DNA from 4 places in the Streptomyces zhihengii genome. Region 2 is predicted to be linked to each of the others. Evidence: riboswitches for the same ligand, from Rfam matches in the RefSeq annotation. Region 2 holds a riboswitch; each other region holds the start of a gene.

Region 1 (2,192 bases), 1.6 Mb from region 2:
CCACCCGCTGAACGACATGGACTCCCTCCTCCAGGGGGATCTGCGGCTGGGTCACGATGTGTCCCTGCCGGACAACTCGGTGCTCTTCGACCCGGACGAACACCCCCGTGCCGCGGATCTGCGCGCGGCGTGGTCGCAGGTGCGGGAGGAGGACTGGGGGCGCCTGGCAGGCACTCACCTGCAGCTCGACGGCTACTCCACGGACTCCTACGGCGAGGCCGACCCGATCACCGGGGCCGCGGCGCGGGCGGCGCTGGCCGCGGGGAAGGCGGTGCCCGGGACGGCCGGCCCGTGGGAACAGCCCGGCCCCGAGGACTGGGCGCTGCTCGCCCAGTGGAGCGGCCACATCGACGGCTACGTGTACTGGCCGATCGCCAGGAAGGACGTGGCGGCACGGCAGTTCGACCGGGCCGGCGTGCTGGGGTTCTTCGAGGGCCCGCTGTGAGGCTCCGGCTGCCGAGGCCCTGACGTCACACCGTCCCGGACCGGTCGACGCCCGAAGGCGGCGGCCGTCCGCTCGCATGCCGTCCCACACGCACCTCCCCGGTCGCTCCTGCTGGGTCCACACCAGAAGTCGGCCGGTGCCACGGGCGGGTTCCCGGGAGGTGCAGTGGCGTGCGTCACAGCAGCACGCGCGCGAGGGGAGCAGTGCCACCGGTCGCGCGACTGGCGCAGAGGCGCCGTTCTCCGCGACCCGTCGCCGTGTGCGGCGGACGCTCTGCGTCAGCCGGGGCTGCCGGGCGTGTCCGGGTACGGGACGGCCTGGGCCGTTCAGGTACGCCGCGCACGCGCAGGGCGGACTGACACACCGTCACCGTCACTTCCGCCCCACCCGTTCGCTCACGGCGTGTCACCGGTGACAACGAGACATTCTCGGGGGCGCTCTGTCGCGACACGAACAGGCCACCTACGCTGATCCGCGCAGTCGGTTCGCACCGCCGGCCAGGCGGTGCGTCGCAAGAGGGAACCCGGTGGAAATCCGGGACTGTCCCGCAGCGGTGAGTGGGATCGAAAGCCGTCATCAGCACTGGGGGTCGTGCGGGACCCCGGGAAGCGACGGCCGGTAGGCGCAGGAACCGGGCAGTCGCCCGTCCTGCACGCCCACGAGTCCGAAGACCTGCCACTGCGCGCGTGCCACCGGCACGCGCTGTTCGCTGCGGCCTCGTGGGTTGGGCCGGTGGTGCGCTGGAACCGTGCGCTCACGCGTGCGCTCTCGCCGCCCCGAACCCCCGGGTCCGGCCGACGAGAGAGGACACGGCGTGACCACCGCACACCTCGACGACCGGCCCGTGCCGGTCCGGACGGCACACCTCACCCCATGCTGACGCCCGATGCCGCTCCGCTGGGCCGCGGCTTCACCGGTGTCTGCCACGGCACCCTCGGAGAGCTCTACCAGGGCCCGCTGCGAGCCGGGCCGGACCCGGACATCGCCGTGGTGTCCTTCCCCTTCGACCGGCATTCCTGGGTCCACTTCACCCCGGAGGGGGGTCCCGGGCCGCTGCCCGGATCCCTCCCGCTCGGCGAGAAGACACAACGGGCCGTGCGCCTGTTCCTGGAGCGTACGGGGCGCACCCTGCCGCCCGGGCGCCTCAGCGCCCACAGTGATCTCACCGTCGGGGTGGGGATGGCCAGTTCCACCGCCGACATCGTCGCGGCGCTGCGCTGTCTGTTCCGGGTCTTCGCGCTGCCGGAGGACCCGGACGCGGTGAGGGATGTGCTGGCCTCGATCGAACGCGCGGACAGTGTCTTCCTCGAGGAGTTCGCCCTGTACCTGAGCGCACGCCACCGGGTGGTGCGCCGGCTGGGCACCGGAACGGTCTTCCACACCGCCTTCGTGACGGAGCCGGGAACGGTCGACACCTCGGCCACCACACCGGTGCTGCTCCGGCACTACCGGCGCCGCGGCGACGAGTACGAACGCTGCCTGACGGACCTGCTCAAGGGGTTCTCCACCGGTGACGCGCCCGCCGTCGCCCGCGCGGCCACCACCAGCGCCGTGCTCTCCCAGGAAGCCCTGCCCAAGCGGACCTTCTCGGCGGTGCTGGCGCACCGCGAGGAGTTCGGCGCGGACGGCGTCTTCGTCGCGCACACCGGCTCGCTCGTCGGCTACCTCTTCGCCCGGCGGCCCGCTCCCTCCCTCAAAGGAGAACTCTCCGCGTTCTACCGCTCCCTCGGACACCCGTGCACGTTCG
Region 2 (2,192 bases):
CAGGATCACCCTGAACACCGTCGCGTCAGAGGCCGGCGTCTCCGTCTCCACCGTGTCCAAGGTCCTCAACGGACGCTCCGACGTGTCCACGGACACCAAGGAACGCGTCGAGGCCGTCATGGACCGGCTCGGCTACCAGCGCCGCCCGGCGCGCCGCCGCGGGGCCGTCGTCGACCTCGTCCTCAACGAACTCGACAGCCTCTGGTCGGTCGAGATCATCAGGGGGGTCGACGAGGTGCTCCACGCCGCCGGCGCCAGCATGGTCCTCTCCGCGGTGCACGGGCGCAGTTCCGACACCCGCGAGTGGATCGACCAGATGGCGGCCCGCCGCAGCAACGGCGCCATCCTCGTCGTCTCCGAACTCACCCCCCAGCAGCGCCGCCGGCTCACCGCGATGGACGTCCCGTTCGTCCTGGTGGACCCGGTCGGCAGCGTCGACGCCCTCGTGCCCACCGTCGGCGCCACCAACTGGGCCGGCGCGGTCAGCGCCACCGAGCACCTGATCGCCCAGGGCCACACCCGGATCGCGCACCTCGCGGGCCCGCGCCACGTCCTGTGCAGCAGGGCCCGCGCCGACGGCTTCCGGGCCACCATGGAGCAGGCCGAACTCCCCGTGCCTGAGGAGTGGGTGCCGCACGGCGAGTTCAACGACGCCTCGGGCCGCGCCGAGACGGCCCGGCTGCTCGACCGCGCCGAGGCCGACGGCAGCCCGCCGCCCACCGCCGTCTTCGCCGCCAGCGACCTCCAGGCGCTCGGCGCGTTCGAGGTGCTGCGGGCCCGCGGCCTCGCCGTACCCGGGGACATGAGCGTCGTCGGCTTCGACGACCTGCCCGTCGCCCGCTGGACCCACCCGCCGCTCACCACCGTCCGCCAGCCCCTGCTCGACATGGCCGCCATGGCGGCCAACACCCTGCTGCGCATCATGGACGGCGAGCCCGCCGAGCACCTGCGCCTCGAACTCGCCACCCAGCTCGTCGTCCGGGGCAGCACCGCCGGGCCCCGCGACGCCTCCTGACGGCACCGCACATGAGCCCCCGCCCCGGCCCCGCGGCCCGTGCCACGGCGCGGAGCGGGCGTGACCGACGCCACGGCGGGCCGCCTCCGGGGCCTTGATAGCCTGCCGGGGCCAGTCGAGCCACACCACGGCCAGGGAATCCGGTGCGAATCCGGAACTGACGCGCAGCGGTGAGGGGGACGGGCGGGGCACTCACGCCACTGGGAGACCGTACGGCCGCACGGCCGGCACACCTCCCGGGAAGGCGCTCCGTCCGGACGAACCCGAGTCCGAAGACCTGCTGGCACCTTCCCGCGCCCCGCGGGAAGGGACCCACAGGCCAGGCTCCGCGTACGAGCCCCGACCCCCGAGGCGACCTCGTGCCCCGTAACACCCTCCGTCCCACCGCCCTCCTGCTCCTCCCCGCCCTGCTGCTGACCGCGTGCGGCGCGGGCGGCGGTGACGAGCGCCCCGGCGGCGCCGCGTCCGCCGGCGGATACCCGCGCACCGTCGACAACTGCGGTCACCGCGTCACACTCACCGCGCCCCCCGCCCGCGCGGTCTCCCTCAACCAGGGCACCACCGAGATCCTGCTCTCCCTGGGCCTGGCCGACCGGCTCGCGGGCACCGCCACCTGGACCGACCCCGTGATGAAGGGCCTGGAGAAGGCGAACGCCTCCGTCCCGCGCCTCGCCGACAACAACCCCTCGTTCGAGAAGGTGCTCGACGCCGAACCCGACTTCGTCACCGCCTCGTTCGAGTCCACCGTCGGCAAGGGCGGCGTCGCCACCCGCGAGCGGTTCGAGAAGCTCGGCGTCCCCGTCTACGTCTCGCCGACCGACTGCGCCGCCGGCAAGGACAACGCGGCCGGCGGCGACGGCTCCCGCAGCCGCCCCCTCGAACTCGCCGACGTGTACGGCGAGATACGCGACCTGGCCCGCGCCTTCGGTGTCGAGGAACGCGGCGAGGACCTCGTCGCCCGGCTCCAGGAGCGGGTGCGCGCGGCCACCGCCGGCCTGGACGCCGCGGACGTCTCCCTCATGTACTGGTTCGCCAACGCGCAGTCCCCCTACCTGGCGGGCTGCTGCGGCGCCCCCGGCGCCATCACCCGCGCGGTCGGCGCCCGCAACGCCTTCACCGACACCCACGACGAATGGCCCCAGATCAACTGGGAGACCGTCGCCGACCGGGACCCCGA
Region 3 (2,192 bases), 4.2 Mb from region 2:
CTCGCCCTGGTCGCCGGCAATGTGCTCGCCCCCGGTTCGAACCCCCCGCTGTGGGTCATCGTCTCCGCCGGTGTCGCGATCGCGCTCGGCACCTACCTCGGCGGCTGGCGCATCATCCGCACCATGGGCAAGGGCCTCACCGACCTCCAGCCGCAGCAGGGCTTCGCCGCCCAGACCAGCGCCGCGAGCGTCATCCTGGCCTCCTCCAACCTGGGCTTCTCCCTCTCGACGACCCACTCCTGCTCCGGCGCCGTGATGGGCGCGGGCCTCGGCCGCAAGGGCGGCGTGGTCCGCTGGTCCACGGCGACCCGGATGTTCGTCGCCTGGGGTCTGACGCTGCCGGCCGCCGGTCTGGTCGCCGCGGCCTCGGAGTTCGTCACCAAGCAGGGCGACTGGGGCGTCGCCGTCGTCGCCGTCTTCCTGGTGGCGTCCTGCCTCGCGATCTGGCTCGTCTCCCGCCGCCAGGTCGTCGACCACACCAACGTCAACGACGTGGAGCCGGGCGAGGAGGAGCCGGCGGGTGTCGTCACCACCGCCATGGCCGCCGTCGCCCCGCCGCCCGCTGGCGAGTTCAAGACCACCATCCCGGCCCCGGCGTCCGAGCCGGCCGAGACCGAGCCGGCCCGTCCGGCCACGGTGTAAGGAAGCAGCAGCATGAAGATCGACTGGGCAGCTCTCGGCTCCGTGTTCGGCGTGAGCCTCGTCGCCACCGTCGCCCTGGTGGGCCTGTTCACCCTGGGCATCATCGGCCTCAGCAAGCAGGAGTCGGCCACGGCCTCCGGCGGCTCGGTGGCCCTGGCCCGCACCGGCGCGTACGTCTGCTTCGCCCTGTGCGCGGTGGCCGTCGCGTTCGGCATCTACCTGGTCGTCGACTGACGACCGCACACCGGGCCGCGAGCGGCCCGTGACACGTCCGGGAGCCGGGCGTGGCGGCACCCCCGCGGTGCCGTCGCGCCCGGCTTCCGCGCTGTCCGCGGTGTGGGCCTCGGCACACTGTCCCGTCGCAGGTCAAGGGTGAGTTGACGGGCGTACGCGGGCGTGGTGGACTGCCGGGGCCAATACGGCGGCAGCAGAGGAAGTCCGGTGCGAATCCGGCGCGGTCCCGCCACTGTGACCCGGGGAACCTCCCGGGGAGCCAGGAACTCTCACCGCCGGTCACGTCGAACCAGGGCGCGGACCCTGAGTGAGGACTCGTCGTCATGCCCGGCCGCGGCTCAGCCCTGCCCGCCCCTTCCCACCCCGGGGGCCGCTGACCCCATGGGTGCCGAACGCACATCTGCGGACCGGGTGTTCGCCTGCGGCGCCGCCGCCGGTCTCGCCGCCGACCTGCTGCTCGCGGACCCGCGCCGCGGACACCCCGTGGCCGCCTTCGGACGGGCCGCCGGCGCCGTCGAACGGCTGCTGTGGCGCGACCACCGCGGCCGGGGCGTCCTCCACACCGCGGTGTGCGCCGGGGGCGCGATCGGCGCGGGCCTGCTCGCCGCGCGCGCGGTGCGCCGCTCCCCCGCCGCATCCGTCGCCCTGACCGCGGCCGCCACCTGGGCCGTCGTCGGCGGCACCACCCTGGGGCGCGAGGCGCGCGCCGTCGGGGACGCGCTCGCGGCCGGGGACCTCGGCGCCGCCCGCGCCCGGCTGCCCCATCTGTGCGGCCGCGACCCGCAGGCGCTCGACGAGGCGCAGATCGCCCGCGCCGTCGTGGAGTCCGTCGCGGAGAACACCTCCGACGCGGTCGTCGGGGCGCTGGTGTGGGGCGCCGTCGCCGGTGTGCCGGGGCTGCTCGGCTTCCGGGCGGTCAACACCCTGGACGCCATGGTGGGCCACCGCTCGCCCCGGTACCTGCGCTACGGCTGGGCCTCCGCGCGCCTCGACGACGTGGCCGGCTGGCCCGGAGCGCGGCTCACCGCGGTGCTCGCGGTGCTCGCGGGCCCCGACCCGCGGGGCGCCGTACGGGCCTGGCGGGCCGACGCGGACAAGCACCCGAGCCCCAACGCGGGCCCGGTGGAGGCGTCGTTCGCGGGGGCGCTCGGCGTACGGCTGGGCGGGACCCTGTCGTACGCGGGGCGCGTCGAGCACCGGCCCGTCCTCAACGGGGGCGGCCGGGCGGTGGAGTTCGGGGACATCGAGCGGGCGGTGCGGCTGTCGCGCCGGGTCGGCGTGCTGACGCTGGCCGTCTGCGCGGGCGCGCGGCTGGT
Region 4 (2,192 bases), on a different contig from region 2:
GACAGGCGCGCACCACCTACATCGGCGCCCGCGACCGTCAGCAGCGCCTGATGGACGGCGTGATCGAGGACGGTGTCGCGCGGAAGGTCTTCACCACGGCGTACCCGCGTGACGTCTCCCGGGCCGTCGTCACCATGTGCACCGGCGTCGCCCAGTGGTACAGCGCCGACGGCCCGCACAGCCCGCGGCAACTCGCCGAGCGGTACCGCGCCATGACCCGCGGGACGGTCGGCGCACCGGCCGTCTGACGGGCCCGGCACCATGCCCGCCCCGCGCCGGGACCCCGCCCGGGGCGTCGCCCGGCCTCCGCGCGGGAGGCGTCGTCGAACGGGCCCGGAGCGCCGGGTGAGCGCCGGGCGCCGCTCCACGGGTCGGATCAGCCGGAGTCAGCCGGGGAAGGAGAAGTACAGCGCGTCGCCGTAGAAGGACGCGAAGTGCCGCTGCCAGTCGGACCGGACCGAGGCCAGCCACGCGTCGTTCCGGCCGGCGATCGCCGCCTCGGCCTCGGCGACGGCGGCGGGGATCTCCGAGGACGCCAGACGCCGCACGCTCTCCGCCGGGTCGTCGTCCGTCATCGAGACGATCTCCCCGGTCTCCAGGACGAAGTACTTCGCCTGCTGCTTCGCGAGGTGGGCCGTGGTCCCGGCGACGCACGCGGCGAACTCGGCGTCGTCCTCCAGGCCCCGGCCGACCGCGCGCAGGAGGTCGCCGAGCAGGGCCGCCCCTCCGGCGTACTCCGCGGCGATGCCGATCGGAGGGTTCCAGATCATGGACGGGACGATCGTCGTGCCGCGCCCCACCAGGAGCTTGTGCGCGAGCGGGATGTCCCAGTTGTGCTCGGATATGCAGCGGACCGGCTTGGGGATCTCCGCGTCGTTCGGCATCGAGTCGGCGGAGTAGAGGTACGAACGGTTTGCCATGGCGGCGACGCTAACACCGGGGACCGACAACACCGGTGCCGGCAGGCGCCGGTGCGGGCGCCGGGGCGGTGCCGCTCCCGGTGCCGGGGTGCGCCCTTTGCCGTTTTCCCGGGGAACCATAGGATCAACAGGTCATCGCCGCGACGGGAGACAGGAAGCCGGTGCGAATCCGGCACGGTCCCGCCACTGTGACCGGGGAGCCGACCCCTCCATGAGCCACTGCGCGCAGCGCGGGAAGGCCGGGGAACGCCGATCCGGAAGTCAGGACACTGGCCTGTCGCGGGCCCGATCCGAGGAGCGCGGACTCCGCAGGAGGCTTTACGTGTACGACGGCATGCCCCGTCCCTTCGCCCTGCCCGACACCGGGCCCGGCCGCCGTGCCGTGCGCACGGCCGGAGCCGTCGCCGCACTGGCGGCGGTCCTTCTCACCGGCTGCGGCGCGCCCGGCGCCCCGCGGCAGGACAAGCCCGCGGCGGCCGCGGCGGACGGCTTCCCTCTCACCGTGGAGAACTGCGGTGTCCGCACGACCTACGAGGCGCCGCCCTCCCGGGTGGTGACCATCCACCAGCACCCGGCCGAACTGCTGCTCTCCCTCGGTCTGAAGGACCGGATGATCGGGACCGCCTTCCCCGACTCCGCCGTCCTCCCCGGACTGAGCGAGGACTTCGCGGCCGTCCCCGAACTGTCGGCGAAGGAACCGTCGTTCGAGAAGATCCTCGACGCCGAGCCCGACTTCGTCTACGGCGGCTACGCCAGCGCCTTCGCCGAGAACGACGGGCGGTCCCGCGAGGCGTTCGCCGACGCCGGCATCGACACCTACCTCAACCGCGAGTACTGCGGGAAGAAGAAGGTCTCGATGCAGGACGTCTACGACGAGATCGACACCATCGGCGGCCTGTTCGGCGTGCGGGACCGGGCCGACGCACTCGTCGCCGACCTCCGGGGCCGGGTGCGGACCGCCACCGCCGAGGTCGACGGCGAGCGCGAGACGCCCGTCTTCGTCTACGACAGCGGGGACAAGAGCGCCTTCACGGCCGGCGGCCGGAGCCTCGGCACCGAGATCATCCGGCTCGCCGGCGGGCGCAACGTGTTCGCCGACCTCGACGACGTCTTCGGCGACGTCTCCTGGGAGCAGGTCGTCGCCCGCAGGCCCGAGGTCATCGCGATCTACGACTACGCCGGCGCCGGAAGCGTCGAGCAGAAGAAGGAGTTCCTGCTGGCGGAGCCCGCCCTGGCGGACGTGCCGGCCGTGCGGAACAAGCGCTTCGTGGT

What was found. A riboswitch is a leader RNA that binds a small molecule or an ion and turns the genes downstream of it on or off. The one in region 2 is predicted to bind cobalamin.
Region 1: it holds a riboswitch for cobalamin, as region 2 does, so the genes downstream of both, JE024_RS02260 (GHMP family kinase ATP-binding protein) here and JE024_RS08825 (ABC transporter substrate-binding protein) in region 2, are expected to answer to the same signal.
Region 3: it holds a riboswitch for cobalamin, as region 2 does, so the genes downstream of both, JE024_RS27030 (cobalamin biosynthesis protein) here and JE024_RS08825 (ABC transporter substrate-binding protein) in region 2, are expected to answer to the same signal.
Region 4: it holds a riboswitch for cobalamin, as region 2 does, so the genes downstream of both, JE024_RS33205 (ABC transporter substrate-binding protein) here and JE024_RS08825 (ABC transporter substrate-binding protein) in region 2, are expected to answer to the same signal.

The regions. Positions count from the first base shown of each region.
Region 1 covers NZ_JAFEJA010000001.1:528,477-530,668, forward strand. Annotated here, with positions in the region: gene JE024_RS02255 (DUF1963 domain-containing protein) at 1-445, shown strand, start outside; cobalamin riboswitch at 909-1,139, shown strand; gene JE024_RS02260 (GHMP family kinase ATP-binding protein) at 1,319-2,192, shown strand, end outside.
Region 2 covers NZ_JAFEJA010000001.1:2,168,435-2,170,626, reverse strand. Annotated here, with positions in the region: gene JE024_RS08830 (LacI family DNA-binding transcriptional regulator) at 1-1,015, shown strand, start outside; cobalamin riboswitch at 1,111-1,314, shown strand; gene JE024_RS08825 (ABC transporter substrate-binding protein) at 1,375-2,192, shown strand, end outside.
Region 3 covers NZ_JAFEJA010000001.1:6,354,474-6,356,665, reverse strand. Annotated here, with positions in the region: gene JE024_RS27040 (inorganic phosphate transporter) at 1-642, shown strand, start outside; gene JE024_RS27035 (hypothetical protein) at 655-876, shown strand; cobalamin riboswitch at 1,026-1,167, shown strand; gene JE024_RS27030 (cobalamin biosynthesis protein) at 1,258-2,192, shown strand, end outside.
Region 4 covers NZ_JAFEJA010000002.1:1,255,701-1,257,892, forward strand. Annotated here, with positions in the region: gene JE024_RS33195 (TetR/AcrR family transcriptional regulator) at 1-248, shown strand, start outside; gene JE024_RS33200 (DUF7822 domain-containing protein) at 387-920, opposite strand; cobalamin riboswitch at 1,035-1,212, shown strand; gene JE024_RS33205 (ABC transporter substrate-binding protein) at 1,243-2,192, shown strand, end outside.